3 regions of the Promicromonospora sp. CA-289599 genome follow, and region 2 is predicted to be linked to each of the others. Evidence: predicted binding sites of a transcription regulator. Region 2 holds the regulator's gene; each other region holds the start of a gene.
The links. The regulator LexA, encoded in region 2, represses DNA repair genes until DNA is damaged. The targets are predictions, from matches to a motif close to TCGAACANNTGTTCGA.
Positions count from the first base shown of each region.

Region 1: the regulator LexA is predicted to act here: its motif matches at 3,031-3,046, upstream of uvrA (excinuclease ABC subunit UvrA).
Region 3: the regulator LexA is predicted to act here: its motif matches at 2,097-2,112, upstream of ACQEVI_RS02325 (DUF222 domain-containing protein).

Region 1 is NZ_JBNJNI010000001.1:56,051-66,506, forward strand. Features, by position in the region: gene uvrA (excinuclease ABC subunit UvrA) at 56-3,001, opposite strand; gene ACQEVI_RS00240 (tetratricopeptide repeat protein) at 3,105-5,897, opposite strand; gene ACQEVI_RS00245 (hypothetical protein) at 6,169-6,405, shown strand; gene sthA (Si-specific NAD(P)(+) transhydrogenase) at 6,516-7,934, opposite strand; gene ACQEVI_RS00255 (YciI family protein) at 8,063-8,344, shown strand; gene ACQEVI_RS00260 (hypothetical protein) at 8,470-9,336, shown strand; gene ACQEVI_RS00265 (TerC family protein) at 9,451-10,456, opposite strand, start outside.
Region 2 is NZ_JBNJNI010000001.1:4,769,385-4,779,840, reverse strand. Features, by position in the region: gene ACQEVI_RS21300 (GntR family transcriptional regulator) at 1-627, shown strand, start outside; gene ectA (diaminobutyrate acetyltransferase) at 977-1,405, shown strand; gene ectB (diaminobutyrate--2-oxoglutarate transaminase) at 1,495-2,880, shown strand; gene ACQEVI_RS21285 (ectoine synthase) at 2,877-3,290, shown strand; gene thpD (ectoine hydroxylase) at 3,287-4,183, shown strand; gene ACQEVI_RS21275 (DUF5302 domain-containing protein) at 4,252-4,479, opposite strand; gene nrdR (transcriptional regulator NrdR) at 4,626-5,099, opposite strand; gene ACQEVI_RS21265 (LysM peptidoglycan-binding domain-containing protein) at 5,219-5,665, opposite strand; gene lexA (transcriptional repressor LexA) at 5,855-6,670, shown strand; gene ACQEVI_RS21255 (L-lactate dehydrogenase) at 6,776-7,765, opposite strand; gene ACQEVI_RS21250 (ATP-dependent DNA helicase) at 7,793-9,859, opposite strand; gene ACQEVI_RS21245 (carbohydrate ABC transporter permease) at 9,932-10,456, opposite strand, start outside.
Region 3 is NZ_JBNJNI010000001.1:552,928-563,383, forward strand. Features, by position in the region: gene ACQEVI_RS02315 (fibronectin type III domain-containing protein) at 1-888, opposite strand, end outside; gene ACQEVI_RS02320 (glyoxalase superfamily protein) at 1,235-1,813, opposite strand; gene ACQEVI_RS02325 (DUF222 domain-containing protein) at 2,166-3,884, shown strand; gene ACQEVI_RS02330 (dihydrofolate reductase family protein) at 4,048-4,626, opposite strand; gene ACQEVI_RS02335 (hypothetical protein) at 4,721-5,776, shown strand; gene ACQEVI_RS02340 (iron ABC transporter permease) at 5,798-7,963, opposite strand; gene ACQEVI_RS02345 (ABC transporter substrate-binding protein) at 7,968-8,990, opposite strand; gene ACQEVI_RS02350 (ABC transporter ATP-binding protein) at 9,106-9,927, opposite strand; gene ACQEVI_RS02355 (Gfo/Idh/MocA family protein) at 10,097-10,456, opposite strand, start outside.

The DNA.
Region 1 (10,456 bases), 4.7 Mb from region 2:
ATGGCTGGCATGCGACTCCTGCCGGTCCCCGCCGGGGTCGTCGGGGACCGGCAGGTCAGGCGGAGGCGCCCGCCTTCGCCTTGGTCGCACTCTTCGCCGCGGGCTTGCGCTTCGGCTTGCCCTTCGCCGGCGGCAGCACCGGGACCTCGCCGGCCTGGGCGTGTACCTCGAGGATCTCCGCGAGGTACGTGCCGGTGTGGCTCTCCGGGACTGCCGCGACCACCTCGGGCGTACCCTGCGCGACGACGAGACCGCCCCCGCTACCGCCCTCGGGGCCCATGTCGATGACCCAGTCGGCACTCTTGATGACGTCCAGGTTGTGCTCGATCACGATCACCGTGTTGCCCTTGTCGGCGAGCGACTGCAGCACACCGAGCAGACGTCGCGTGTCCTCGAAGTGCAGGCCGGTGGTCGGCTCGTCCAGCACGTAGGCCGAACGACCCGACGACCGCTTCTGCAGCTCCGCCGCCAGCTTGACGCGCTGCGCCTCGCCGCCGGACAGGGTGGGCGCCGGCTGTCCGAGCCGCACGTACCCCAGGCCGACGTCGACCAGCGTGGACAGGTGCCGGGAGATCGCCGGGAACGCCTTGAAGAACTCCGCGGCCTCCTCGATCGGCATGTCGAGCACGTCGGCGACCGTCTTGCCCTTGAAGTGCACCTCGAGCGTCTCGCGGTTGTACCGCGCGCCGTGGCAGACCTCGCACGGCACGTAGACGTCCGGCAGGAAGTTCATCTCGATCTTGATGGTGCCGTCGCCCGCGCACGCCTCGCAGCGGCCGCCCTTGACGTTGAACGAGAACCGGCCCGGACCGTAACCACGGACCTTGGCCTCCTCGGTCTCCGCGAAGATCTTGCGGATCCGGTCCCAGACGCCCGTGTACGTGGCGGGGTTCGACCGCGGCGTACGCCCGATCGGACCCTGGTCCACGTGCACCACCTTGTCGAGCTGGTCCAGCCCTGTCACGCGCCGGTGCCGCCCGGCGACCCGCCGCGCACCGTTGAGCTGGTTCGCCATGACGGTGTACAGGATCGAGTTGACCAGCGTGGACTTGCCCGAGCCGGACACGCCCGACACGACGGTCAGCACCCCGAGGGGGAACGACACGTCGACGTTGCGCAGGTTGTTCTCGTGCGCGCCGATCACCGTGACCTGCCGGTCGTGGTCGATCGGCCGCCGCACGGCCGGCACCGGGATGGAGCGCCGCCCGGCGAGGTACGCGCCGGTCATCGACTCCTTCTTCTCGAGCAGGCCCGCGTAGTCGCCCGAGTGGATGACCTCGCCGCCGTGCTCGCCGGCGCCCGGGCCGATGTCGACGATCCAGTCGGCCGCGCGGATCGTGTCCTCGTCGTGCTCGACGACGATCAGCGTGTTGCCCAGGTCCCGCAGGCGGGTGAGCGTGTCGATCAGGCGGCGGTTGTCCCGCTGGTGCAGCCCGATGGACGGCTCGTCCAGCACGTACAGCACGCCGACCAGCCCGGAACCGATCTGGGTGGCCAGCCGGATGCGCTGGGCCTCGCCACCGGACAGGGTGCCGGCCGGGCGCTCCAGCGTGAGGTAGTGCAGACCGACGTCGAGCAGGAAGCCGAGCCGCGCGTGGATCTCCTTGAGGACCTCGGTCGCGATCTGCGCCTCGCGCACCCCGAGCACGATGCCCTTGAGGAACTCGGCGGCCTCGCCCACCGGCAGGCGGCTGACGTCGGCGATGGACAGCCCGTCGATCTTGACCGCGAGCACCTCCGGCTTGAGCCGCGCGCCGCCGCACGTGGGGCACGGCACCTCACGCATGTAGGCCTCGTACTTGTCCTTGGACAGGTCGGAGTCGGTCTCGCGGTGCCGGCGCTCCAGGAACGTCACGGCACCCTCGAACCCGGTCGAGTACTGCCGCTCGCGGCCCCACCGGTTCTTGTACTTGACGTGCACCTTGTGGTCGCGCCCGTGCAGGATCGCCGCGCGGGCGCGCTCGGGCAGGGCCCGCCACGGCACGTCCATGGAGAACTTCATCTCCTCCGCGAGCGCCGTCAGGACGCGCTCGAAGTACTCCGACGACGTCTGCGCCCACGGGGCGACGGCGCCGCCGCGCAGCGTCTGCTCGTCGTCCGGCACGATGAGGTCGGGGTCGACCTCCAGCCGGAAGCCGATGCCCGAGCACTCCGGGCACGCGCCGTAGGGCGCGTTGAACGAGAAGGTCCGCGGCTCGATCTCGTCGAGCGCGAGGGTGTGCTCGTTCGGGCAGGCCCGCTTCTCGGAGAACTTACGGGTACGCGTCAGGTCGTCGACGTCGGCGTCCACGAGCTCGATCATCACGAGGCCGTTCGCCAGGGTCAGCGCGGTCTCGACGGAGTCCGTCAGCCGGCGCTGCACGCCGTCGCGCGCCACGAGGCGGTCCACGACCACCTCGATGTCGTGCTTCAGCTTCTTCTCCAGCGTGGGCGGGTCGGTCAGCTGCACGACCTCGCCGTCGACCCGGGCCCGCGAGAAGCCCTTGGCCTGCAGCTCCTTGAACAGGTCCGCGTACTCGCCCTTGCGGCCGCGCACCACGGGTGCCAGGACCTGGTACCGCGTGTTCTCGGGCAGCTCGAGGATCTGGTCCACGATCTGCTGCGGCGTCTGCGACTGGACCTTCTCGCCGCACACCGGGCAGTACTGCGTGCCCGCGCGCGCGAAGAGCAGGCGCAGGTAGTCGTAGACCTCGGTGATGGTGCCGACCGTGGAGCGCGGGTTGCGGTTGGTCGACTTCTGGTCGATCGACACCGCGGGCGACAGCCCCTCGATGAAGTCGACGTCGGGCTTGTCCATCTGGCCCAGGAACTGACGCGCGTACGCGGACAGCGACTCGACGTACCGGCGCTGCCCCTCGGCGAAGATCGTGTCGAACGCGAGCGACGACTTGCCGGAGCCCGACAGCCCGGTGAACACGATGAGCTGGTCCCTGGGCAGGTCCAGGGATACGTTCTTCAGGTTGTGCTCTCGGGCTCCCGAGACGACGAGACGATTGCTCACAGAGGCATCCTAGGGCGACCCACTGACATTCGCACGCCTGTTCTAGAAATCAGGCTGAAGTCACACTGACAGACTCGTCACACCCCGCGGGGACCAGCAGGGTTCAGCGCACCGGTCGGCCGTCGGTGACGCCCGACCGGCGTACGCGGGCCTGCAGATCGAGGGCCCGCAGGAGGTCCTGCTCATGGGCGTAGGACCCGTCGACGAGCCGGCGCCGTACGTCCACGACCTCCTGGGCGTACTCCGCCGCGGAGTCCAGCATCTTCAGGTCGAGGTGCACCGAGACCATGTTCGAGAGCGCCGAGGCGAGACCCGGCAGGTGGAGGTCGGGGCTCCTGCGCGCGAGCCCCCGGCGCACGCGCACGGCCTCCGCCGTCGGCTCGACGCCCTCCTCGGGGCGCCCCGCGTCGATGAGCGCGGCGCCCAGGTTCAGCAGCGCGTCGGCGAGGTCCGGCTCGAAGCGTTCGGGATCGCCCACGGCGAGCAGCCGCAGCTGGGCCACCGCCTCCTCGGTCGGCGCGACGGCGTCCTCGGCCCGGCCGAGCTCCGAGTAGAGCACCCCCAGGTTGGACAGCGAGCGCGCCAGGTACTCCTCGCCCGGGTGCCCCTCCGCCGCCAGGCCGCGCCGGATCGCCACGGCCTCCTGCTCCAGGGGCAGCGCCTCGTCCGGCTCCCCGGCCCGCGAGTGCGTGACCGCGAGGTTCGACAGCGAGGCGGCGAGCATCCTGCGGAACCGCGCGGGGTTCTCGCGCGCGAGCCGACGGCGCAGCAGCACGGCCTCGCGTTCGAGCGATATCGCCTCGTCCAGGTCGCCGAGCCGGGACCGCACCGCGCCCAGCGACGCGAGCGTGTAGGCGAGCGTCCAGGTGTGCGCGGCGGGGTTCTCGCGGGCGAGCTGACGACGCAGGGCCGCGGCCTCGCCGAGCGGCTCGATCGCCTCCCGGTCACGGCCGAGCGCCGCGTACGAGTTGGCGAGGTTCGTCAGCGCGAACCCGAGCTCCTGCCGGTACCGCTCGGGTGCCTGCAGGACCATCCTGCGGCTGAGCTCGACAGCCTCCAGCGCGAACGCCGGGGCCTCCTCCGGGCGGCTCTCGGTGAGCGTCACCGCGCGGTTGGACAGGGCGGTCGTCAGGAAGACGCCCCACTGCCGCGGGTCCCGCTTCACCAGGTTCCGGAGGATCGGGAGCAGCTCCATGAACCGCGCGTTCTCCTCCTGGGGAGGACCCGTGTCGTTCAGGACGACGGTCAGGCTCATCAGGACACGAGCCAGCTCCGCCTCGATCCAGCCGGTGTCCCGTTCCTCGGCCGTCCGGGTCAGCTCGACGGCCTCGAGCTGCGCGGCCAGCGCGTCCTTCGTCATCCCGGCTCGCCAGTGCGCGACGCCCAGGGCGTGGATCGCTCCCACCAGGGCCGTGCGGTACCGGTCGGGGTCGCCCGCCGCGAGGCGGCGCCACGCGGCCACGGCCGCCTCCAGCGCGTCCAGCGACTCGGCCAGGCGTGCGTCGTCCCGGAGCGCCATGCCCAGGTCGGTGAGCGCCTCCGCCCGGCCCGCCGCGTCCCGGGCCACGGCCACCGACCGCTCGGCCCTGTCCACGTCGTCGGTCGACACGTCCATCACGCCGCGGGGCTTGAGCAGGAACGACGTCCGCAGGGCGCGTGGGTCGTCGCCGTAGGAGTCGCCCGCGCGACGCAGGAGCTCTGCCGCCAGAGCGCCCACCCCCGGCGTCTCCGACAGCTCGATCTCCAGCCGGCGGGCGACGTGGACCACGCGCAGCGCCGCCTTCCGGGACAGCCCCCACGTGCACGAGCCGACCAGGGCGACCGACCGGCCGAACCGGTCGGCGATGAGCACGTCGCCGAGGCGGCCGTGCCCGACGGCGTTCGCCTCGAGCCCCACCACCGGACGCCGCAGGTCGAGCAGCCACTGCGCGCCGGCGCGGCCGGGCACCCCAGGGACCACCCGGCGCAGCACGTCGCGCATGCTCGCCGCGTCGTCGGCGCCCAGCAGGCAGACGGCGGCCATGACGTCCTTGACCTCGTCGACGGTCAGCTCCAGACCGGCCTCGCGCGCCGACCGGGTCCACGAACTCGCGGCCACCTCCAGGAGCGCGCGCACCGGGTTCAGCTCGGTGGCCGGGACCTGGACCCCTGCCGCCCCGAGGGCGGCCAGGGCCGCCGCCGCGTGCAGGTCGACCACGCGGGTCCCGCCGACCGGTTCCGGCATGCGTACGGCGGACGCGCCGGGGTCCTCGACGCCGAGACACTCGGCGAACGCGGCGGTCGCGGCCTCCAGCACCGCGCCGTCCGGCAGGCCAGGTGCCAGCGCGAGGTCCAGCGGGATCTGCGTCGCGCCACCACGCTCGAGCAGCGGCCACAGCATCGATCCCCAGCGCAGCCGGCGCAGCCACTCTCCCGCGACCCGGGCGAGCAGGAGGACGCGGACGCGTCCGTGGGCGGGACGCGCCAGGGCGTCGAGCATCGCGCCGAGGCCGAGCCGGGTCGCCGCGTTGTCCACGACGAAGAGCACGTCGCCCTGCGGCCGTGCGCGCACCGTGGCGGCCTCCCGGCCGCGCGGCACGGGGACGACGGTCCAGCCGGCCTCGCCCATGCGGCTGCCGAACTCGTTCGCGAGGCGGGTCTTGCCGAAACCGACGGGAGCGACGATGAGCCGCAGGCTGATCGTCGCCGGGCTCTCGGCCCACGTGCGGAGCTCGTCGAGCTCCTGCTCACGGCCCATGAAGGGGACCACGGCCTGGGCCGGGTCGAGCAGCGCGGTCGGCCGTCGGAGGCCGTCCAGCGGCTCGTCCGTAGCAGCCGTGAGCGGGCCGCGGCGGACCACCGTGCGGGCGGCCCGGACCGCGGCGGCCAACCGGGTCGACACCTCCGAGACCACCACGATGAGCAAGTCAACCGGACGAACGTCCAACACTGCAAGGGGAACGGGCAGACTGGTTCACCCCGTGATCAGGACCACGCACGGACGAACACGGCGTAACGGTCGCGCAGCCGCTCGTGAACGGCGTCACAGCGCCGAAAGTCGCGCATCACCCGCACGGCGGATCCGACATTTCGGATGAAAGTTGCATACCCACCTCGACCACGACATCCTTCCCTCGGTCGGGTGAGAGCCCGGCCGCTCCACTTCCGCACGGACGAAAGGCAGGCACGTGAGCCTGAACCTGAACAAGCTCGTCGACAAGGCCTACAAGGACCAGAGCATCGCCGCGATCCTGGCGGCTCCGCCGTCGGCGCTGCTCGGCCTCACGCCGAAGCACGACGAGATGCTCGCCGAGCTCAAGATCAAGACGATCGAGGACCTGGGCAAGTGGCAGCACGCGGTCCACGCGCAGGCGCTCGTGACCCTGGCCGACGCCGAGGTCCCCTCGGTGGCCGGCGACAAGTGAGCCTGGCTCACCTGTCGCGGTAGACGCACGAAGGCGCCCGTCCACCTCGCGGTGGGCGGGCGCCTTCGCCGTCCGAACCGCTGGAGCCCGAACCGTTGGAGCCCGAACCGCTAGAGCCCGAACCGTTCGACGTCCCGCATCTTGTTCGTCGCATCGAGGGCGGCGACCTTGTAGGCCTCCGCGAGCGTCGGGTAGTTGAACACCGTGTCGACCAGATGGTCCACCGTGCCGCCGGTGGTCATGATCGCCTGTCCGATATGGATGATCTCGGTGGCCCCCGTCCCGAACACGTGCACGCCGAGGATCCTGCGGTCCTCGGTCGAGACGAGCAGCTTGAGCATCCCGTAGGAGTCGCCGACGATCTGCCCGCGCGCCAGCTCGCGGTAGCGCGCGACCCCCACCTCGTACGGCACACCCGCGGTGGTGAGCTGGTCCTCGGTGTCCCCGCAGTAGGAGATCTCCGGGATCGTGTAGATCCCGATCGGCTGCAGCTCCAGGAGCGACGAGATCGGCTCGCCGAACGCGTGGTACGCCGCGAGCCGCCCCTGCTCCTGGGACGTGGCCGCGAGCGCCGGGAAGCCGATCACGTCGCCGACCGCGTAGATGTGCTCGACGCCGGTCCGGAACTGCTTGTCGACCTGCAGGCGGCCGCGCCTGTCCGCCTCGAGCCCGGCCGCGGCGAGGTCGAGGCCGTCGGTGGAGCCCTGCCGTCCGGCGGAGTAGAGCACGCAGTCGGCGGGGATCCGCTTGCCCGAGGCCAGCGCGGTCACCGTGCCGCCGCTGCTGGCCGTCACCGACTCGACGGTCTCCCCCAGCCGGAACGTCACCGACAGGTCGCGCAGCTGGAACTTGAGCGCCTCGACGACCTCGGAGTCGCAGAAGTCGAGGATCTTGTCGCGTGCCTCGACGACGGTGACGCGCGTGCCGAGCGCGGCGAACACGGACGCGTACTCGATGCCGATCACGCCCGCGCCGACCACGACCATGGTCCGCGGCACCTCCGTCATGTCGAGGATGCCGTCGGAGTCGACCACGCGGACGCCGTCGAACGCGATGTTCGCGGGCCGCGCGGGCCTGGTGCCGACGGCCACGACCACCTTGTCGGCGGTCAGGCGCCGGACGACGTCGCCCTCGCCGTCCGTCACCTCGAGGTCGTGCGGGCCGGTGAACCGGGCGCTGCCCACCACCGTCTCGACCTGGTTGCGCGCGAGCTGGTTGCGCACCACCTCGACCTCCCGGCCGATGACGTGCTGGAGCCGCGCGAGCAGGTCCTGGACGGTGATGCGTTCCTTGAGCCGATAGCTGGAGCCGTACACGTCGCGCATGTGCAGGCCGGTCAGGTACAGGACCGCCTCGCGCAGGGTCTTGGACGGGATGGTCCCCGTGTGCAGGCTGACGCCGCCGACGTGGTCGCGCTGCTCGACCACTGCCGCCCGCTTGCCGAGCTTGGCGGCACCGATGGCGGCCTTCTGGCCGCCGGGGCCGGAGCCGATCACGACGAGGTCGAAGTGGTTCTCACGTGCGTCCATCGTCCGAGTGTGGCGGTGCGGCGGCCCCGTGACGAGCGACTTCGTCGAGGAAGGTGCAACTTCATCAAGAATTAACCGGGCCCGCCCTCGATTAACCGGCCCCGCCCTCGTGATGGCAGTCTGGCGCCATGAGCATCTACGCCGTGAGCTACACCTACTCCGACGACGTGGCGACGCGTGACGAGGTCCGCCCCAGCCACCGCGACTTCCTGCGCGGGCTCAACGCGGAGGGTGTGGTCCGCGCCTCGGGACCTGTCGACGGCGGGATCGGCGCACTGGTGGTCCTCGAGGCGGAGTCGGCCGAGGACGCGCTGCGGATCCTGGACGCCGACCCGTTCCAGGTGCGGGGGGTCATCGCCGAGCGCAGCGTGCGCCAGTGGGACGTGGTGATCGGCGGCCTCGCGGAGTAGGCCGCCAATACTTCACCATTTGGAAACTTTGACCGAAGAGTCCTGACCGGGCAATAGTCTTGAGCGGCCTCTGGTGCACATGATGCCAGTTGGAGCACTGCTGGCTATGTTCGGGAGGCACCCGCATGACCTCTGTCGACAGCACCACGGTGGCCTACGCGAAGATCAGTCCGCAGATCTGCGTGACGCCGCCGTACTACGCGCTCGGTGAGCTGATCAGTCCCGTCCCTGGGCTGGCCACCGCCACGGTCCCGGTCCAGACGCCCACCGGACGCCAGGCGACCCTGATCAACATCGCGGAGGCTGGGCGGCACCTCGCCATCCTCGGTCTCTCCGCCACCGCCACCGTCAACCCGGGCACCGGACGGCACTACTACCTCGCGCACCGCGGGGTGGGCCGGATGTACCCGCCGATCGGGACGCTGACCACGCTCCACGGGACCGCGACCGCCCGCATGACCGGCCGCAACCGCGCGGTCGCCGAGACCGAGCTGCGCGACGCCGACGGAAGCCTCGTGGCGCGGCTCGATCTCGAGTACCTCGTCATGTCGACGCCCGTGTTCCGGCGCCTGATGGGCCCGGCCACGGCACCGGACGCGACGGAGCCGGCCAGCCCGTACAGCGCCCCGGCGCCGCTCGTCGACGTCGCGGCCGACGCCCGCAGCGCCACGGCCAAGCTGGCGGTGGAAGCCTCGATGTGCCGGGGGCACTTCGACGGGTTCCCCGCACTTCCCGTCTCCGTGGCGGGCTACGCGACGTTCGCGCTGTTCGACCACGTCCTGGAGGCCGCGGCCGGGCCGGACGCCCAGTGGCAGGCGGGCCTCTTCCGGCTGCAGGCCGACCATCTCGCCGCGGCGGGTCAGACCTGCACGGTGGACGTCGAGCCGTCGGCACCCGCCGAGCCCGAGGCGCACGAGCGCGGGTTCACCGGGACGCTCCGGTCCGGTGACCGCAACATCTTCTCGATCCAGGTGGACTACACGACCGTCTGAACCGACGCCCGAGCAGGCCGACGGCCGCGCCACCGTGGTGGACGCGGCCGTCGGCCTGCTGTACTGCTACCTGCGCCGTGCGAGTCGCTTCGCCGTACGAGGCGCTTCGGAGTCCTACTTCGAGGGCTCCTCCGACGGCTCGAGCTCCTTCGCTGCCTCCACCCGCTCGTCGTGCGCGGACTTGATGAGGCTCGCGACGGTGCCGACCACCAGTGACACGACGATCACCGTGAGCGACAGCCAGATCGGGATCTCGGGCGCCCAGTGGAAGCCGTGGCCACCGTTGATCCAGGGGATCGCGTTGGTGTGCAGCGCCTCGAGGATCAGCTTGATGCCGATGAAGCCGAGGATCGCCGAGAGCGCGTAGGGCAGGTACACCAGCCTGTCGAGCAGGCCGCCCAGCAGGAAGTAGAGCTGCCGTAGACCCATCAGCGCGAACAGATTCGTGGCGAACACGATGAACGGGTCCTTGGTGATGCCGAAGATCGCCGGGATCGAGTCGACGGCGAACAGGACGTCCGTCGAGCCGATGGCCAGGAACACGATGATCAGCGGCGTGAACAGCCTGCGGCCGTCGACGGTGGTCCGCAGCTTCGCGCCGTCGTACTGGTGGTGCAGCGGCAGCACGCGCCGCATCATGCGGATGAGCGCGTTCTCCTTGTAGTCGTCGTGCTCCTCCGGCTTCTCGGGGATCGCCTGCTGGATCGCCGTGTAGATGAGGAACGCACCGAAGATGTAGAAGAGCCACGTGAACTGCTCGATCAGCGCCGCACCCGCGAGGATGAACGCGGCGCGGAAGATCAGCGCCATGATGATGCCGACCATCAGCACACGCTGCTGCTGCTCACGCGGCACCGCGAACCGGGCCATGATGATGACGAACACGAAGAGGTTGTCGACGCTCAGGGAGTACTCCATGAGCCAGCCGGCATAGAACTCCGCGGCCGGGGTGATGCCACCGACGCCCCAGACGATCCCACCGAAGATCACGGCGAGCCCTACGTAGAAGCTCACCCAGATGGCGCTCTCCTTCATGGACGGCACGTGCGGACGACGGCCGACGATGAGGAGGTCGGCGATCAGCAGGACGAGCATCGCCCCGAGCGAGACCACCTCGAAC
Region 2 (10,456 bases):
GAGGTCGAGGTGGCGAACCAGCTCGGCGTGAGCCGCGGGCCGCTGCGCGAGGCCGCCCAGCGGCTGGTCCAGGAGGGTCTGCTCGTCGCGACGCCGGGACGCGGCATGCGGGTGGCGACCATCGGCAGGGACCGGCTCCCCGCCCTCTACGAGGCACGCAAGTCGGTCGAGACGACGGCGGCGCGGCTGCTCGTGCGGTCCGGCGCCGACTCGGCGATCGCCGGCGTCCGCCACGCCCACGACGAGCTGGTCGCCGCCGACCGCACCGGGGACGCCCGGCAGGTGGGCGGCGCCGACCTCAACCTGCACTGGACGCTCGTCGCCGCGGCCGGCAACCCGTGGCTGACCCGGTGGATGACGACGCTCATCGTCGAGGTGCGGATGGCGACCTTCTCGGTGAGCGACGAGTACGCGGTGCGCAAGGACACCGCCGGCGCGCACGCCGTCATCGTCGAACGGCTCGAGGCACGGGACGAGGAGGGCCTGGTCACCTGCCTCACCACGATGCTGGACGGCGCCGTGGCACGGCTGCTAGGCCGGGACGAGGAACCCGTCGAGACACTCGAGGAACAGGCTGGCGCGCCCGAGATCACGCTGGGGCCGATCGACGCTCCCGACGGGCTCTAGGACCACAAACGGTAAAGGCCGGGGCTCGGCTCACTCGATGCCACCCCTCCTGGGCAACAAGATTTGTTACCCATCCGTAACGTCGGCGCCCGAGGCTCGCTCCGGGGGAAGCGACAGGTCCCCGGAATCTCGCGGCTGCGAGGCGGTTCCGCCTTCATCGGCCGCACCCTCCCGCGCGCCACCGCAACAAGCCAGTCACGGCATCTTCATGGGGTCGCAATGTGCAATCGCCACGCAAGTTCGTTACGGTCGATTTGTCATGCAGAACCTCGAAGAGGAACTCAAACACATCCATCCGACCGAAACCACGGTGGCGTTGAGGGAGCCCACGGTCACCGACGGAGCAGCGATGTGGCGTCTCGCACGCGACTCCAAGACGCTGGACCTCAACTCGTCCTACGCGTATCTCCTCTGGGCACGTGACTTCGCCCGGACCTCGGTGGTCGTGACCGTGGACGGCGAGCCCGCCGGGTTCGTCACCGGGTACGTCCGGCCCGACGAGCCGACCACGCTGATGGTCTGGCAGGTGGCCGTCGACCACGCCTACCGCGGGCAGCGGCTGGCCTCCCGGATGCTCACGCACCTCGCGGAGCAGCATCCCGGGTGCACGCACGTGGAGACCACCATCACCTCGGACAACACGGCGTCGATCGCCCTGTTCATGTCCTTCGCGTCGGCTCAGGGTGCGCCCGTCGACGTGCGGGCCATCTTTCCCAGTGAGGTGTTCCCGGACGGCCACGACGCGGAGCTCGTCTTCCGCATCGGGCCACTTTCCTGACCTGTCCGGGTCGATCCCCCTCAGCACCACATACCCATCGAACAACCAAAGCCGCGTCCAGTCGACAAGATCGGACCGCGGAAGGAGCCATGCGCCCAGACACCGCCATGCCCACTGACCCATCTACGACGCACACCCGGACGAACGTCTTCGAGGAGCTCGAGTCACAGGTACGCAGCTACTGCCGCAGCTGGCCCGAGACGTTCACGACTGCCGCGGGAAGCACCCTGCAGGCCGAGAACGGGCGTAGCTATCTCGACTTCTTCGCCGGAGCGGGTGCCCTGAACTACGGGCACAACCATCCGGTGCTGCTCGAGGCGCTGGTCGACTACCTGCGCAGCGGCGGGATAGTGCACTCGCTGGACATGCACACCGCGGCGAAACGGGATTTCCTGACGACGTTCCGGGACCGGATCCTGGTGCCTCGTGACCTCGACTACAAGGTGATGTTCCCCGGGCCCACCGGGACCAACTCGGTCGAGAGCGCGCTCAAGCTCGCGCGGAAGGTGACCGGCCGCCAGCACATCCTGTCGTTCACCAACGCCTTCCACGGCATGACGCTCGGCGCACTGTCGGTGACCGGGAACTCGATGAAACGCAACGGCGCGGGCCTGCCGCTCACCAACAGCTCGAAGATCCCGTACGACGACTACTTCTCCGGTGCCACGGAGGACTTCCTGTGGCTCGAACGGGTGCTGAGCGACAGCGGCTCCGGCGTCGACAAGCCCGCGGCGATCATCGTGGAGTCGGTGCAGGGTGAGGGCGGCCTCAGCGCCGCGCGCCCCGAGTGGCTGCGGGCGCTGTCCGAGCTGTGCCGCGCGCACGAGATCCTGCTGATCCTGGACGACGTTCAGGCCGGCTGCGGGCGCACGGGTGAGTTCTTCAGCTTCGAGCAGTCCGGCATCGTCCCCGACATCGTCTGCCTGTCCAAGTCGATCTCCGGCTTCGGCCTGTCCATGGCGCTCACGCTCATCCGGCCGGAGCTGGACCAGTGGGAGCCGGGCGAGCACAACGGCACGTTCCGTGGCCAGAACACATCGTTCGTCACGGGCACCGCCGCGCTGAACGAGTTCTGGTCGGACGACGCCTTCGCCGAGGGTGTCCGGGAGCGCGCAGCCGAGCTGCACGACGGCCTGGCCCAGATCGCGAGCGGCTACGCGGGCGCCGTCGTCAAGGGCCGCGGGTTCCTGTCCGGGATCAAGTTCCAGGACGCCTCCGCGGCCTCGAAGATCGCCGCGGCGTCCTACGAGCGCGGACTTCTCGTCGAGACGTCCGGGCCCGAGGACGAGGTGCTCAAGACCATGCCCGCCCTGACCATCAGCTCCGACGAGCTGCGCTCCGGCGTGGACATCATCGCCGCCGCAGCCGCCGAGGTGCTCGGCGCACCGGTCATGCAGGAGGCCACGCCGGACGCCGGCATACAGGGCGGGAACCACCACCGAGAGACGGACCGCCGAGGAGAGGAAGACAAGTGATCGTCACACGGATCGCCGACCTGGACGGCACCGACCGCGACGTGCGGTCGGAGACCTGGCGTAGCCGCAGGCTCGTCCTCGCCAAGGAAGGCGCGGGCTTCTCGTTCCACGAGACCACCATGTATGCCGGGACCGTGACCGAGATGTGGTACGCCAACCACGTCGAGGCCGTGTACTGCGTGGGCGGTACCGGACAGCTCGAGAACCGGGAGACCGGCGAGGTGCACGAGATCTCGGACGGCACGATGTACCTGCTGGACGGCAACGAGAAGCACACCATGCGCCCCACGACGGACATGCGGCTGATCTGTACGTTCAACCCGCCCGTCACGGGCCGGGAGGTGCACGACGCCGACGGCGTCTACCCGCTCATCACGCACGAGACCGCACAGGAGGAGGCTGCCGTATGACGACGGACACCACCAGCAAGGACCTGTACCCCACCCGTGTCGAAGGCGACGCCTCCGAGATCCCGCGCCAGGACAAGGTGGTGTGGGGCAGCGCGGCCGACGGCCCGCTGGGCCAGGACGAACTGGACGGCTTCGACCGGACCGGCTACCTCGCATTCGAGGACCTGGTCACGCCGGACGAGGTGCAGGAGTTTCGTGCGGAGCTGCAGCGGCTCTCCACCGACCCCGAGGTCCGAGCCGACGAGCGCACGATCATCGAAGGCACCTCGCAGCAGGTGCGGACCATCTTCGAGGTGCACAGGACCAGCGAGATCTTCGCGCGGATCGCACGCGACCCCAGGGTGGTGGGGCGGGCCCGGCAGATCCTCGGCTCCGACGTCTACATCCACCAGAGCCGCGTCAATCTCAAGCCCGGCTTCGGTGGCGGCGACTTCGCCTGGCACTCGGACTTCGAGACGTGGCACGCCGAGGACGGCCTGCCACGGATGCGGACGGTCAGCATCTCGATCTCGCTGACCGACAACTACTCGTTCAACGGCCCGCTGATGATCATGCCCGGCACGCACAAGACCTACGTGTCCTGCACCGGCCGGACGCCGAACGACAACTACAAGTCGTCACTGGTGATGCAGAACGCCGGCACCCCGGATGAGGACATCCTCACCCGCATGGCCAGCTCGCACGGCATCGACGTTCTCGCCGGCAAGGCCGGCAGCGCGATCATGTTCGACTGCAACTGCATGCACGGCTCCAACGGCAACATCTCGCCGTTCCCCCGATCGAACATCTTCCTGGTCTACAACAGTGTCGAGAACACCGCGGTCGAGCCGTTCGCAGCGCAGAAGGCTCGACCGGCCTTCCTCGGGAGCCGGGACTTCACACCGGTCAGCTGAGGCAGCGCCGAAAGACAAGGCCGCTGACCTGGTCGTTCACCAGGTCAGCGGCCTCCATCACCGATGGATCAGCCGGACTTGCGGCGGAACATCTTCTGCACGGGGCCGGTCGTCTCCGAGCCGTGCACCGCGCCGGTGTTCACATCGCCCGCGGAGGTCCGGCTCCGAGCCGCGTTCTTGCGGTCCAGAGCCTCCTTGAACTTCGCCTTCGCGTCCGTGCTCGGCGCTGTCGCGACCTTGGGCTCTTCAACACCCTTGGTCTCGGCCACCTCGGCATTGGGCTTCTCGTCCGTCACACCGATCACCTCCTCTTGTTCCGGGGGTCCCTCGATCGGGTCCGTCGTCGGCCCCAGCCTGCACCACGGCGCAGCCGGGTGCCAACATTTTTGGATTTCACCTGGGCGAGCGCGGCCGACGACGGCGCGCCGGGCCGGGCCGGCTCCTATGCCTGAGCGGCGGCGGCCCGCTCGGCGCGCTCCGCGCGGAGCGAGGTGATCGCGCTCTCGAAGTCCTCGAGCGAGTCGAACGCCTGGTAGACGCTCGCGAACCGGAGGTAGGCGACCTCGTCGAGCTCGCGCAGGGGGCCGAGGATGGCGAGACCCACCTCGTACGCGTCGATCTCCGCGCTGCCGTTGCTCCGCAGGGTCTCCTCGACCCGCTGGGCCAGGATCGCCAGGTCGTCGTCGCTCACCGGACGCCCCTGGCACGCCTTGCGCACACCCGCGGCGACCTTGTCGCGGCTGAACGGCTCGGTGGCGCCGGAGCGCTTGACCACGGACAGGCTCGCGGTCTCCACGGTGGTGAACCGCCGGTTGCAGTTCGGGCACTGCCGCCGCCGCCGGATCGACAGGCCGTCGTCGGCAGTCCGCGAGTCCACCACGCGCGAGTCGGCGTGGCGACAGAACGGGCAGTGCATGCTCACTCCTGCGTGGTCGACCATCGACCGGAGGCCTCCGGTCGCGCCCCGACCGTAAGCGGGCAAACCACCCCCTTGCAACATAGCCGCAACATTCGTCGGTGAATCGACGCCTTCGGTCACTCCTTGGGCAGGAGCAACAGCTCCCCGACGCGCACGCTGCCGGTCGACATCCCGTTCAGCTCCTGCAGCCTGCCGACCGCGTGCCGCACGTCCTCGCCGGGCCTCGCGACCTCCTGGGCGAAGCCCCAGAGCGTCTCGCCCGGCTGCACCGCATGCACCCGGACCTCGGTGGGCTCCCCCGGGGAGCTGGCGACCGCCGTCGCCCCCCACGTGACCATCGGTGCGACCAGCAGCATGGCGAGCAGCACGAGGACCACGCGGCCGCGCCGGGTGAGCCGCAGGCCGGCCAGGCCCAGCCGGTCGGCGAGCGTGCGCCCCTCCGCCGGGGTGTACGCACGAACCGCAGCCGGTCCGGCCGCCGGTGCGTACGCCCGGCCATACGACGGCGCATACGCCTGTTCATACGTCGGGGTGTACTGCCGCAGCGGGATCACGTCCCCCATGGCCCCTCCTCGAAGTGTGCAGAGCTTCTGTCGTTCATACAAGCGTTCGTCGAACGCCCGTACCATTGTGTAGCACGGGACACCGTCCATGTCGAGACACGCTCGAACATTCGTTTGAGCCGAGCGCGTTTGTGACCTAGAGTGGGTAGCGCACAGGAGAACATTTGTCGGAACGGGAGGGGCACGGGCATGACGGGACGGGACGGGACCAGCGACACGAGAGCCGTCGACACGGCAGCCTCCGGCGTCGCCACGCTGGACACGCCAGCCGACAAGGCGGTCGCTGACGTGCACACGATCTCGCCGACAGACCGCCTCACCGAACGGCAGCGCCTCGTGCTGGACACGATCCGGCAGTCGTTCGAGACGCGCGGCTATCCGCCGTCGATGCGCGAGATCGGCGAGGCCGTCGGGCTGGCCAGCCCGTCGAGCGTCAAGCACCAGCTCCAGATGCTCGAGAAGAAGGGCTTCCTGCGCCGCGACCCCAACCGGCCGCGCGCCATGGAGCTCGTGGAGCCGATGGCCGAGCAGGTCGACAAGCCGACGCGCGGCGAGATCCACTGGCCCGAGCCGCGCCGCAGCGGCCAGGTCCACTGGGGTGGCTCCGTGCCCGACGACGCCAGCACTCCCCCGCCGTCGTACGTGCCGCTCGTGGGCCGGATCGCGGCCGGTGGCCCCATCCTTGCCGAGCAGGTCGTCGAGGACGTGTTCCCGCTCCCCCGCCAGCTGGTGGGCGACGGCGAGCTGTTCCTCCTCAAGGTCGCCGGCGACTCGATGGTCGACGCCGCGATCTGCGACGGCGACTGGGTGGTCGTGCGGCAGCAGAACGTCGCGGAGCAGGGCGAGATCGTCGCCGCCATGATCGACGGCGAGGCCACGGTCAAGACGTTCAAGCAGACCGACGGTCACGTGCTGCTGCTGCCGCAGAACCCGGCCTACGAGCCGATTCCCGGCGATGAGGCCCAGATCCTCGGCCGCGTGGTCGCGGTGCTGCGGTCCCTGTAGCCGGTAGGGCGTCCAAGGACGACGAGAACGGGGTTGTGTTCCGATGCCGATCCGGCAGGAACACAACCCCGTTCTCGTCGTCCTTGGGGCCGTACGGCCGCTGCGTCAGAAGCCGAAGCGCTTCTGGACCGCGCGCACGCTCTCCGCCGAGGCGCGAAGGCCCGCCAGCTCGTCGTCGGACATCGGCACCCGCACGTTGGCCGTGACACCCCGCCGGTCCACGAGCGACGGCACGGACAGACACACGTCGCTGATGCCGTGGTAGTCGTCCAGCAGCGAGGACACCGGCATGATCCGGCCCTCGTCGTTGAGCACCGCCTCGATGATGCGGGTAGCAGCCAGGCCGACGGCGTAGTTGGTCGCCCCCTTGCCGGAGATGATCCGGTACGCGGAGTCGACCACCTCGCGGTGCACCTCCGTACGCACCGCGACGTCGAGCGGCTGCTTGCCGCCCAGGGGCTCCCAGTCGAGCAGCGGCACGCCGCCGATCGAGGCCGAGCTCCACAGCGCTATCTCCGAGTCGCCGTGCTCTCCGGCGATGTACGCGTGCACGTTCCCCACCGCCACGCCGCAGCGCTCGGCGAGCACCACGCGGAGCCGGGAGGAGTCCAGGACCGTGCCGCTGCCGAACATCCGCTCGCGCGGCAGGCCGGAGATCTTGAGCGCCGCGTAGGTCACGACGTCCACCGGGTTGGTCACCATGACGTACGTGGCGTCCGGCGCGACGTCGACCAGACCGGGCAGGATGTCGCGCATCAGGCCGATCGTTCCCTCGGCGAGGTCGATCCGGGTCTGCCCTGGCTTCTGCTTCGCCCCCGCGGTCACGACCACGACGTCAGCTCCCGCGCAGACGCCGACGTCGTCCGAGCCGATCACCTGCGCCTGGGGCGTGAACATGAGGCCGTGCTGGAGGTCGAGCACCTCGGCCTCGACCTTCGCCCGGTTCACGTCGTGCAGGGCGATGGTCCGCGCCGAGCCCCGCGCGAGCGCGGCGAACGCCAGCGTGGAGCCCACCGCGCCCGCGCCCACCACAGCGATCTTGGTGGTGCGGGTGCCGGAGGACCGGTCGGCCGGGATGTCCGAAAGGGCTGCCATGCTCCCCAGACTAGGTGTCGAGCCGGACTAGGTGTCGAGCCTCGCCAGCGCGGCGCGCACCAGTGCTGGGTCGGTGGTCGGCCAGAACCCCGGCATCGAACGAGTGAGGAACGATGCGTAGCGGGCCGTCGCGAGGCGCGGGTCGAGGACCGCCACCACTCCCCTGTCGTCCATGCTCCGCACGAGGCGCCCGGCCCCCTGTGCGAGCAGCAGTGCCGCGTGCTGCGCGGACACCGCCATGAACCCGTTGCCGCCTGCCTGCTCCACTGCCTTGGCGCGTGCCGCCTTGACCGGGTCGTCGGGGCGCGGGAACGGGATGCGGTCGATCAGCACGAGCTGGCACGACGGACCCGGCACGTCCACGCCCTGCCACAGGGACAGCGTGCCGAACAGGCATGCCTCCGGATCCTCGGCGAACTCGCGCACGAGCGTGGGCAGCTGGTCGTCACCCTGCGCCAGGATCGGGAGGTCGAGCCGCTCGCGCATGGCCTCGGCCGCGGCGTTCGCGGCGCGACGCGAGGAGAAGAGCCCGAGCGTGCGGCCGCCGGCGGCGGTGATCAGCTCCGCGATCTCGTCGAGCTGCGCCTCCGTCGTCGGCTCGCGGCCGGGCGCCGGGAGGTGCCGCGCGATGTACAGGATGCCCTGGCGCGGGTAGTCGAACGGGCTGCCGGCGTCGAGACCCTGCCACGGCGGGGCATCCTCGCCCTTGAGGCCGAGCGTGCCGGCCACCGCGTCGAACGTGCCGCCCAGCGCCAGCGTGGCCGACGTGAAGACGCCCGTCGCCTCGCCCAGCAGGTGCATCCGGATCAGACCAGCCACGTGCAGCGGCGCCGCGTGCAGCCGGGTCACGTTGTCGGCGAACCCGCCCCAGTTGTTGTCAGGGCGTGAGCACCACAGCACGTCGGCGGTCGTGTCCTGGAACGACATGCGTTCCGCCGTCTCGAAGAGCTGCAGCATGGCGCCCTGCGCCATCTTCAGGCCGGGTTCGGGCTGGCCCGGAGCCTGTCCCTTGCTACCGCTCGCCTCCGGCTTGAGCGTGCTCAGCACCTCGCGGGCGGCGTCGCGCACCGCGGCCACCGCCAGGCGCAGCTCGTCGGGCAGACCGTTCGGGAACCGTTCGGCGGGGGCCGTCACCAGCAGCGTCCCCAGCGCCTGGGCCGCGGCGTCCAGCGCATCGGTGTTGGTGCCCGCGTGCCGCCGTGCCAGGCGTGCCGCGCTCTCCACCGAGGCCATGGACAGGTCCACGGTCGCCGAGGACGTGACCCGGTCCGTGAGCTCGTGCGCCTCGTCCACCACCACGACGTCGTGCTCCGGCAGGATGCCGGGGCTACCGGTGGCCGCGATGCCGAGCATCGCGTGGTTGGTCACCACCACGTCGGCCTCCCGGGAGGTGGCCCGAGCCTTGTCGGGGAAGCACTCGGCGAGCATCGGGCACTTGCCGCCCAGGCACTCCATGGCGGTCACCGAGACCTGGCGCCACGCCCGGTCCGGCACGCCCGGCACGAGGTCGTCGCGGTCGCCCGACTCCGTCTCGTTCGCCCACTCGTGCAGACGGCGGACGTGGTCGGCGAGCGTGGCGCCGTCGTCCCTGCGCCGGCCGCGAGCGCCGCCGGAAGCCGCGGGCTCCTCGGTGCGCGGGTGGTCCTCGCCGCCGGGCAGGTCGAACAGGGTGGGCTCGTCGGCGGGGTACCCGCCCCCGGCCTTGTGCACGCAGAGGTAGTTGTGCCAGCCCTTGAGCAGTGCGATCTTCGGTTCGCGCGGGAGCTGCGGTGTCACGGCCTTGGCCACGAGCGGCAGGTCGCGCGTGATGACCTGGCGCTGGAGGGCGAGCGTCGCCGTCGAGATGATGACCTTGCTCTCGGCGGCGACCGCGTGCCGGACGGCGGGCACCAGGTAGCCGAGCGACTTTCCGGTGCCGGTACCCGCCTGGACGAGCAGGTGCTCGCCCTTCTCGATGGCCTCGCCGACGGCCACGGCCATGCGGTGCTGGCCGTCCCGGCGCCCGCCGCCCAGCTCACCGACGGCGAGGTCGAGAAGCTCCTCGACCTCGGGGATGTCGGTACTTGCGGGGGGCGCGTCGGAAAGGCTGGTCACGCACTCGATCCTAGGCCGGACCACCGACATGCACCCCATCTCGTCCACAGGTGCCGGCGGCCGGCCGAAGGGTTATCCCTTGACCGCGCCGCCCAGTCCGGCGCCGCTGAGGAAGAGGCGCTGGAAGGCGAGGAAGAGGGCGATCGGCAGCACCGTGGAGATCGCGAGCGCCGCGAGGAACACGTCGAGCTCGAGGTACGGGGCGATGGCGGGCAGCCGGACGGAGAGCGGCTGGTGGGCCGGGTCCGGGAGGACCAGCAGGGGCCAGAGGTAGTCCTTCCAGGCGGCGATGACGGCGAACACCGAGACGACGCCGAGGATGGGCTTCGACATCGGTAGCACGATGCTCCACAGCAGCCGGAAGGGTCCGGCGCCGTCGACCCGGGCGGCCTCGAAGATCTCGCGCGGGAGGCCGTCGAAGAAGCGTTTGACGAGCAGCACGTTGAACGCGCTGGCGCCCATGGGCAGCCAGACCGCCCAGAACGTGTTGAGCAGGCTGATGTGGACGATCGGCACGTCGAGGATGGTCAGGTACAGCGGGACGAGGAGCACGACGGACGGCACGAAGAGCGTCGCGAGCACGAGAGAGAAGATGAC
Region 3 (10,456 bases), 4.2 Mb from region 2:
GTTCGCGGCGCCGCCGGAGAGCTCGAGGTTGAGCTGGCCGTCGACCAGCGCGAGGTCGAACTCCATCTCGAGGTACTCGCCGGCGGGCTTCTGGGTCGGCTGGACCTTGACCATCTGCTCGGCGGTGAGTGCGATGTCGGTGGCGCCCTGGGCGTCGCCCGCGACCAGGCGCACCCGGTAGTCGCCGTTCGGCAGGTCGGCGACGAGCTCGGTGTCACCGACGGTGACGAAGTCGGAGCGCAGGGCATCGGCGCCGCCACGGTCGGTGGCGGTGACCTGGCCGGGGTCGACGAACCCGATCCGCTGGTCGACACCGTACCTGGTGCCGGCGTCGATGCCGGTAGCACCCGCGGCGACGGCGCCGCTGCCCAGGTCGAGGGTGAGCACCCCGCTGTCGGGGAACTCCGGCTCGGGAACCCCGTCGCCGACCAGGGTCCCGACGGCGGCGGCGGACGGCGCGGACTCGCCGTCGGCGCCGATCGCACGCACGCGGTAGTAGCTGACCTCGGTGGTGTCGGCCTCCGCATCGGTGGCGAACACGGTCCGCGCGTCGGTGCGCGCGATCTCCGTGTACTCGCCGCCGAGCGTGTCGCTCCGGGTCAGGACGTAGCCCGTGGCGTCCGGCACCGCGTTCCAGCGGAGACCGAGCGCGCCGGGCGCGGCGTGCGCGACGCGCACCGACGTCGGCGGGACGGGGGCTGCCGCGGCCGCGATCGCCGGCGCGAGCGGCAGCACGAGCGCCGCGGCGGCCAGGCCCGCGACGATCGGTCGGACAGGGCGGGACTGCGGCAGTGCTCTTGTACCCGGAGCGCTCTGACCCGGGGCTCTCGAACCTCGGCGGTAAGCGCTTTCTAGCGTGGCGAGAGTGCGCCATCGAAGCTGCAGCATGGGATCACCTTGTCGTCTCGTCGTCGAGTCGGACCGGACCGGACAAGCCCCGGCGTTGGGGCCCATCAGCAGGGATTGTATGGATTCAATTCTGGCCAGGCAGTCATCTTGCCGCGCGCGCCCGACGTTGTAAAGAGTCGGTCAGCGGCGGTAGCGCAGCCAGATGACCGCGTCTCCGAAGACCTCGGCGCCTCAGAGGCGCAGCGTCCGGGCGGACGTCGAGCCCGAGCCGCACCAGCGCTGCCCGGCGCTCTCCTCGGGGCGCCGGGGCCTCGTCCGGACCTCTTCGCTAGCCATCCGGCACCGTGCCAGCCAGGCGGCCTGGCGTCAGCCAGGCGGCCTGGCGTCAGCCGGACATCTCGCAAAGTCGCAGCACGTTGCCGTACGGATCGACGAGCTCGATGGTCGGCCCGCCCGGGGCATCGCGGTCGATACCAGGCCGAAGCCGCGCATGCGGGCGGCGAGACAGCTCCGCGTGGAGCGCGTCGACGCTGGCGACAGGCACCCAGACCACCGTCCCCGGCGTCCCGTCGCCGTGGTGCTCGGACAGGTCCAGCACCGCCTGGCCACGGCGTATCCGCAGGTACAGAGGCAGCCCAGGCTCGAAGCGGTGCTCCCACTCGACGCCGAACCCGAGGTAGTCCACGTAGAACTCTCGTGCGCGCATCTCGTCCTGGATGCGGAGCACCGGGACGGCGCGCCCGAACTCTGTCGGCCCGGAGCCGGGCGGCGCCGACGGCCCCGCCTGCGACGCCGCTGAGTGCCCCGCCGGCAGCCGCGCGGACGCGGTGTTCCAGTCGACGAAGCCGAGCTGCGCGGCGACGATCTCCAGCGCACGGCCGTGGCTGATGGAGACGTCAGTAGCCGCGAGCGTCCGGCGCAACGCGCGGGCGGCCGTCTTCGCTTCGTCAAGTGTCAGGTTCACGAGTTCATCGCTATCCCGGTGCCGTGAGCGTGGTCGGTGCCCGCACTGCCGTCCGGGGCACCGTGGTAGGCACGAGAACCTCTGACATGGCGTCTTCGTCGATGCATTCACCAGACCGATCATCTCGGCGCGGGCGGCGGGCTCATCGAGTGCCCGGGTAGAGATTAGCAAGCCAGCGGCCGGCCCACCGGGCGGCGTGCACTGGCAGGGTCCCCGACTGGGTAGTTGGGGTCCGTCGCCACCCTCAAAGAGTTATCCACAGATTTGAAATCCATCGCGCGGATCGCACGAGTGTTCGAGATAATAGATACATCGAAGGAGTGAGAACTAGAGGCGAGCGGGGGTGGGCACGATGGAGCAGACGACGAACAGTGGAGCCGCTGGTGGCCTGCCTGCTGCGGTCTCGATCGAGGACGTGCTGGCTCTGATCGAGAACGCGGTCGACGAGCTGACCACCCAGAGCACCCCGGAGACTCTCACCGGGTGGGACGCGCCGAGCATCAACCGCCTGGTCGAAGCCCACACCCGCATCCGTCGGCTCACCGGCCGTCTGGACGGTGTCCGGTACACCCTGCTGCCCCGGATCGAGGACGAGGGCTCCTGGCGCTCGGGTGGCATGACTCGCACGTTCACGACCTGGCTGCGCCTGCGCGAAGGCATCTCCGCGCACACGGCAGGCAAGGACATGACGATCGCGCGCCGTCTCGCGACCGCGCTCCCCGTGACCCGGGAACGCCTGGTCGCCGGAACCCTCGGTGTCGACCACGCGAGAGTGATGACGGAAGTCGCGCCCACGAGCGAGACCCGCACCGATGCGCTGGCGTGGCTGATCGATACCCGTACCGGGTACACCACGACACCCGAACAGTTCGTGCAGACTGTCGCGGTCGACTTCCCCGACCCGGCCGAGGACCCGGACGGGGCGCGCACCCGGGAGCTGGTCACCCAGGTCCTGGAGACCGCGGTCACGGAGGGGACCCTGGTCACGGGTGAGGGCATAGTGCTGCGCGAGGCTGGTGTGTTGAACGCGGACCAGTTCCGCACGGTCGCGCGCCGGTTCGCGACCATCACCGACCCCGACACCGACGACCTCGATGACGACAAGGCAGCCCACGGTGAGTTCTTCGACCTGGCCAAGACGTTCGGTGGGTACCACGTGGCCGGGTTCCTCACCGACGAGCACGGCCTCCTGGTCAGCACCGCGATCAACGCGGTCCTGGGCGCCCCGTCCGCGGACGACGCCCGGACCACGACGCAGCGCCGCGCACAAGGCCTCGCGGATGTCGCCCGGGTGGTCCTGGACACGAACCAGGCCTCCCCGGGAGCGTTGATCGCACCCCACCTGAACGTCACGGTGTCGTGGAACGAGTTCGTCACCCAGGTCACCCGCACCCGCGACGGGCTGTGCCTGACCTGCGGACACGCCACACCCGGACGCGGCCACCGCCTCGGCGCGGGCCCGAGCCCAGCAAGCGGCGCACCACCTGCCGGAAGCCCGACCGGGAGCCTCACCGGTAGTCCGGATGGCGTCCCGGGTGGAGGCCTGGGTGGCTGGAGTGCTGTGGGAGCAACCGTGTCCGGGTTCTTGTCACCCGGCGGCCCCGTGTTCACCGAGACCGGCGAGCGCGCACCACGTGCCCTCGTGCGCCGCCTCGCGTGCCACAGCGCCATCACCCGGATCGTGTTCGGACCCGACGGCGCCGTCCTCGATGTCGGACGTGCGCAGCGGACGGTGTCTGGGCAGATGCGCCGCGCCGTCATCGCGAGGGACCAGCACTGCGTCTGGCCAGGATGCGACCAGCCGCCGTCACGCTGCGAGGTCCACCACGCGATCACCCACTGGGCCGACGGCGGAAACACGTCCGTGACCAACAGTGCGCTGTTGTGCTGGTACCACCACCAGCTCGTGGACGCCAAGGGCATCACCATGCACTGGACCGGCAAGACCACCACCGACACCACGGCCGGTGCCCTGCTGGAGACCGGGTGGGCCTTCACCGACGCTCGCGGACACCGCATCCGACTACCCGAACCCATCGAAGCCCCACCACCCGATGCCGAAGTCGCCTGACCAGTCAGGCACGACGGCCCACCAAGCCCACCGAAAGCCTTCCCGCACCGTCCGGCGCCCACTCACCCGACCCGCCGCCGACGTCCGCTGGGGCGGCCTGACCAAGGATCAGCCAGGCACACCCGAAGCCCGGTCCGATGTCAACGCTCCGTCCACCGGTTCGTCATGCATGCAGGGTCGGCCGGTAGACGAGCTCCTGGATGTCGCCGTCGAGCGTCAGGTGCTCGATCAGCTCGAGGTCGAAGTCGACAGCACCCTGAAAGATCGGGTCCAGGCCGGTCCGGCCGGTGATCACCGGGAAGAGCGTGACCCGGATCCGGTCGACCAGGCCCGCGGCCATCAGCGCCCGGTTCATCGACAAGCTCCCGTGCGAGCACAGCGGCACCTCTGACTCCTCCTTGAGCCGGGCGACGACGTCGACCGCGTCGCCGCCCGCCACCTGCGCGTCGGGCCAGTCGAGGGGGCCCTCCAACGTGCTGGACACCACCGTCGTCGGCAGGTTCCGCATCCGGGTAACCCACGGGTCGCGCACGTCGGAGTCCCCGGAGCTCTCGGCCAGCATCTGCGCGAACGCCCGGTATGTGTTGGCCCCGAGGACCAACCGCTGCTCCTGTGAGTAGAGGGCGAGCCGGTGCTCCAGGAGCTCCGGGCCCTGCTTGCCCCAGTAGCCTGTCCAGTCGCCGCCGGCGGCGCCGAAGCCGTCGAGGCTGGAGAACACGTCGAACGTGTAGGTAGTGGTCATGATGGTCTCCTGGAAATGGTTGATCAGGTACGTCGATACAGACCGGAGGTCGCGGCGGATCTCATCGCTGGCGGACGGCACGAGAGGACACAGCGTGACGAACGAGCTGACGACCGAATCAGGTGGCCTCGCCGGCCGCGGCCGGCTGCTGCGGCTGGGTGCTCCGCGCGACACGTCGGCGGTGCGGCACCTGGTGACGTTCCTCGTGGCAAGTGTCGTGACCGTGCTGGCCACGCGCGCGTACCTGGCCGCTGCAGGCTACCCGCAGATCGGCGGTGGCGATCTGCATGTCGCTCACGTCCTGTGGGGCGGGCTGCTCATGGCGCTGGCGATGATGCTGCTGCTGTCCTACGTCGGCCCCGTGCCACGGTCCCTCGGCGCGGCGCTCGGCGGCGTCGGCTTCGGGTTGTTCATCGACGAGGTCGGCAAGTTCGTGACCGCCGACAACGACTACTTCTACGCACCGACCGCAGCGATCATCTACTTCGTCACCGTGGTGCTCGTCCTCATCGTCGAAGGGCTGCACGGCCGTCGTGCCCACCATCCGGCCGAGTACCTCGCCGTGGCGGCCGACCGCCTCACCGCGGGGCTGGCCGGCGGGTTCACCCCGACGGCCCGCGCCGAGGCACAGGAGCTCGCCGCCAAGGGCGCCGGCGAGCCCGGCGCCCGCCTGGTCGCCGAGCTGGTCGACGCGGTGCCCGACGACGACACCGACCTGCCGGACCCCGTCCGCGGCGGCGTCGACCGCGTCGTGCGCTGGCTGGACGCGCTCGTGGACCGGGCCTGGGCGGCATGGCTGCTGATCTGCGTCCTGGTGCTGGTGGGCGCCGCCGAGGCGATGGTGGGGCTGAGCGTCGTCCGCGGTGAGGTGCCGGGGCTGCCCCAGTGGACCGGCTTCGCGATCCTCGCCGCCGTCGGCGCGTCAGTGGTGCTGCTGGTCGTGGGCATCGTCGTCGGCCGCAACAACCATCTGCACGGCGCCGTCTGGATGCGCCGCGCGGTACTCATCAGCCTGCTGTTCACGCAGCTCCTGGTGTTCCGCGCACTGCGGTGGACGGCGGCGTTCGGGCTGGTTCTGGACGTGCTGGCGTTCATGGCGCTGGAGGTGGCGCTCCGCGAGGAGCGGATGGTCAGGGCACGCAGGGCCTGACCATCCGCTCTGGCCATCCGCTCAGACCCGAGACCGGGCCAGGAGCCACACGAAGTACGGCGCACCGAGCAGCGCGACCGCCAGCCCCGCGGGGAGCTGGGCCGGTGCGATGACCGTTCGCCCGAGCGTGTCGGCCAGGCCGAGGAACACGGCGCCGAGCAGCATCGCCACGGGCAGGACCCGTGCATGCCTGCCGCCCACCAGGGCACGTGCCGCATGCGGAGCGACCAGGCCCACGAACCCCACGACGCCGACTGCCGTCACGCTCGTCGCAGCCAGCACCGCCGCCACCGCGAGCACGAGCAGCCTGCTGCGTTCCAGCCGGACGCCCACGAGGCGAGGGGTGTCGTCGTCGACCGCGAGCAGGTCCAGCTCACGTCGCACCATCACCGCGAGGGGCACGGCGAGCGCCAGCACGATGATGACGGGCAGGACCTGGGAGAAGTCACGCCCGTAGGTCGTGCCGGACAGCCAGGTGTAGATGCGCGGCGTGTTCCAGGGGTCGGAGTTCAGCAGCAGGAACGTCGTCAGCGCCGTGGTCAGGTATCCCAGGCCGATGCCGATGAGCACCAGCCGGTCGGCGTGCAGGCCCCCGCGCCAGGCCAGCAGGTAGACGACCCCGAAGGCCAGCAGACCTCCGACGACGGCGGCCACGAGCATGGCGCCGTTGCTCGCCGCTATCCCGTTGCCCCAGGTGGTGCCGGCCACGGCGGTCACGACGATCACCGCGCCGAGGCCCGCTCCCCCGGTGATGCCGAGGATGCCCGGCTCGGCCAGGGGGTTGCGGGCCGTCGCCTGCACCATCGTCCCGGCGAGCGCGAGCGCGGCCCCTGCGACGAGCGCCGCCAGCACGCGCGGCGCGCGCTCATCGAGCGCGAACCGCACCACGGCGGGGCCCTGGTCCTGCAGCCACAGAGCGATGTCGCCGGTGCGGAGCCAGGTGGATCCGGCGAGCATGCCCAGCAGCGCCACGCCTGCCGCGAGGGCGACGCACACGGTCAGCACCACGGCGAAGCGCCGGCTGCTGCGGGGTCCGGTCGCCGCGGCCGGAGGGGTCCGGGACGGTCCGGCGTCGCGCAGGCGGCGGGCCAGCAGCACCATGATCAGGGCACCGGCGAGCGTCGTCGCGACGCCGGTGGGTACGCTGAGCGCGTCCTCGGCGCCGAGCAGGGCGCGGACGACGGCGTCGGCGAGCACGACGACGAAGGCCCCGAGCAGGCCCGCGGCGGGCAGCAGTATCGCGTGCCTGTGCAGCGCCGGGACCACCCTGGCGAGCAGCCTGGCGACCACCGGCGCGGCGAGGCCGACGAACCCGATGGGCCCCGCGAGGGTCACCGCCGCGGCGGTGAGCAGGACCGCGAGGAGCACGCCGACGGCGCGGGTCGACCGCACCGGGACGCCCAGCGCCCCGGCGGTGTCGTCACCGAGGCCGAGCACGTCGAGCCGCCGGGAGATCAACAGGCCGCCGACGGTCGCCAGCACGACTATCGGCAGCGCGCGCCAGAACGCCGTCAGGTTGAGCTGGCTCAGGGAGCCGCTGCCCCAGGCGAACAGCCCGGTCGTCTCGGCCTGGAACAAGATGAGCAGGGCGGAGGCCGCCGCCTGGAGGGCCAGCGCGACGGCGGACCCGGCGAGCACCAGGCGGGTGGTGGCCGATCCGGCACCCCCGGAGAGCCCGAGCACGAGCGCCGCGGCGGCGATGCCCCCGGCGAACGCGACGGCGCCCGAGGCCCACAGCGGCACGGCCAGACCGAAGGCCGCCACGACTACCACCGCGAGGTAGGAGCCCGCGGTCACCGCAAGCGTGTCCGGCGAGGCCAGGGCGTTGCGAGCGATCGACTGGAAGAGCGCGCCGGCAACACCGAGGGCGAACCCGACGGCCACGCCTGCCGCGAGGCGCGGCAGACGGGAGCCGACGAGGATGTCCCGGACCGCCGCGGCGTCGCTCGCGCCCTGCCCACTGAGCTGCCCACTTAGCTGCCCGGTGAGCAGCCGCAGCAGGTCCCCCACTCCGACGCCGGACGTACCCTGCGTCAGGTGCCAGGCGCCGACGACGAGCACCGCCAGCGCGAGCGCCACCAGGATGGCAGCACCCGACGCCCAGGCGGCGGGGCGCGACGTCGGCGCCTGAGCGAGGGTTTCCGTCGCGGACGGCGACTGCGTGACGGTCATCGGATCACCGGTCATCGGATCACTTCGTGAAGATGTCGACGTAGGCGTTGACCACCTTCTCGGAGGAGCGCGGGCCGCCGAACGTCCAGATGTGCTCCGGGAACGCGTGCGAACGGTCCTCGGTGACGGCGGGCAGGTTCGCCCAGACGTCGTTCTTGGTCAGCTCGGCGGTCCAGTCGGTGTCGCCCTCCTTGGTGCCGGTGTACAGGAGAGTGGAGTCACCGACCGCCGTCATGCCCTCGATGTCGGACTGGCCCAGGCCGTAGGCGGGATCGACCTCTCCGGTCCAGGCGTTGGTCAGGCCGAGCTCCTCGCCGAGCTCGCCGATCAGTGAACCCTGGCCGAACGGGCGCAGGGTGACGTTGCCGCCGTCGACCCAGCCGTCGAAGTACACGAAGTCGGTGTGCTCCGGCGCCGCCTCGGCGATCTTCGCCTTGGCGTCGGCAAGGTGCTGCTCGAACTCCTCGGTGACCGCCGCCGCGCGCTCGGTGCGGCCGGTCGCCTGCGCGATGAGGTCGAAGGTGGTGAGCATGTTCTGGATCGGGTCGGCGGCGTCCGCGCCCTTGGTGGCCAGCACCGGCACGTCGTAGGCCTCGAGCTTGGCGATGATCTCGTCGTCGGGCGTGTAGGCCTCGATGATGACGAGGTCGGGGTCCGTGGCGTACAGGGCGTCGAGGTTCGGCTCGCCGCGCGTGCCGACGTCGGTAACACCCTCGGGCAGCTCCTCGGCGTTGTTCCAGGTGGTGTAGCCCTCGGTGTCGGCGACGGCCACCGGGTTCACGCAGAGGGTGAGCGCGTCCTCGACCTGCTGCCACTCGAGCACCGCCACGCGCTCGGCAGGCTTGTCGAGCTCGACCGTGCGGCCGAACGAGTCCGTCAGCGAGACCGGACCGGTCTCCGTCCTGACGTCGGCACAGTCGCCGGAGGTGGCCTCGCTCGGCGCCGGCGCGGCGGCGCCGGGGTCGGTGGTGCCGCAGCCCGCGAACGCCAGCGGCAGGATCAGAGCGGCGCCCGCCAGGGACACCTTGGTGCGCAGAGACATGGGACTCCTTGAGTTTCGTGACACGTCGTGTCGGTGCAGTCGCGCGGGAGCGCAGTTCGGTCGCGCAGGAGCGCGTGGTACGTGGTCCGGCGGCAGTCGGACGCTGTGGGCGTGGTCAGCGGGTCCGGCCGTGGTGGCGACCGCGCGGGTGCACGCGCACCCGTCCGGTGTCCGGGTCGGTGGTGACGTCGATCGGCAGGCCGTAGGCGAGCGACAGGTGTTCCGCCGTGAGCACCTGCGCGGGGGGTCCAGAGGCGAGCACGCGACCTTGGTGCAGCAGGACGACGGCGTCGGCCACCGACGCGGCGTGGTCCAGGTCGTGCAGCACTATGCCGACAGCGGTCCCGTGCTCCTCCGCCAGGTCCCGCACGAGATCGAGCGTCTCCACCTGATAGCGCAGATCGAGGTGGTTGGTGGGCTCGTCCAGCAGCACCACGCCGGTCTCCTGCGCCAGGCATGTGGCGAGCCAGACCCGCTGCACCTCACCGCCGGAGAGCTGGTCGACGCCCCGGCGGGCCATGGTGGTGACACCGGTGATGGCCATCGCGCGGTCGATGGCGGCGTGGTCGGCGGCGGTGAGCGGCGCGAACCGCCGACGGTGCGGGTGCCTGCCGAACGCCACGACGTCGCGCACCTCGAGCCCTGCCGGGTGCGGCCGGGACTGGGCGAGCAGCGTGACGCGCAGGGCGAACTCGCGCGCGGACAGCGGAGCGGCGTCGACTGCGTCGTCGGGCGTCGCACCGAGGTTGACGGATCCCTGCTGGACCGGGTGCAGCCGAGCGAGCGAGCGAAGCACCGTGGACTTGCCGGACCCGTTCGGGCCGACGAGCGCGGTCACGACGCCGGGCGTCAGCTGGACGGCGACGCCGTGCACGACGGTGGTGCGCTGGTAGCCCAGGACGAGGTCGTCGCCACGGAGAACGGTAGGGGCGGTCACGGAGGTAAGCCTAACCTTACAGAGACGGCACTCGGACAGCCGTCCAGTACCCGGTCAGCCGCCACCCCCGCGGACGCACAGCCGCCCCTGCGCACGGCTTTGTTGTGGGCGTGATCGTTGCGGCTAGAACGGGCACACAGCCGCAACGATCACGCCCACGACAAAGGCGTTACGCAGTGAGGACTCGCGCCCCCTGCTGGGCGAGGACGCTGAGCTCCGCGGCCTTGAACGCGTGCTCCTGCGTCATAGCGGTCTGGGTGCGCTCCAGGCAGTCGAGGACGAGCTGGCCGAAGTACGGGAACCCGACCTTCCCCTCCGCCACGATGTGGTGCTCGCCCTTGCCGTCGACGAGGAACACGTGGCCAGGGCCCTGATCCGTGGCGACGTTGGCGTACTTGCGCAACTCCAGGTAGCCCTCGGTGCCGAGCACGAACGTGCGCCCGTCGCCCCACGTGCTCAGGCCGTCCGGAGTGAACCAGTCCACGCGGACGTAGCCGCTGGCGCCGGTGTCCATGACGATGGACGCCTC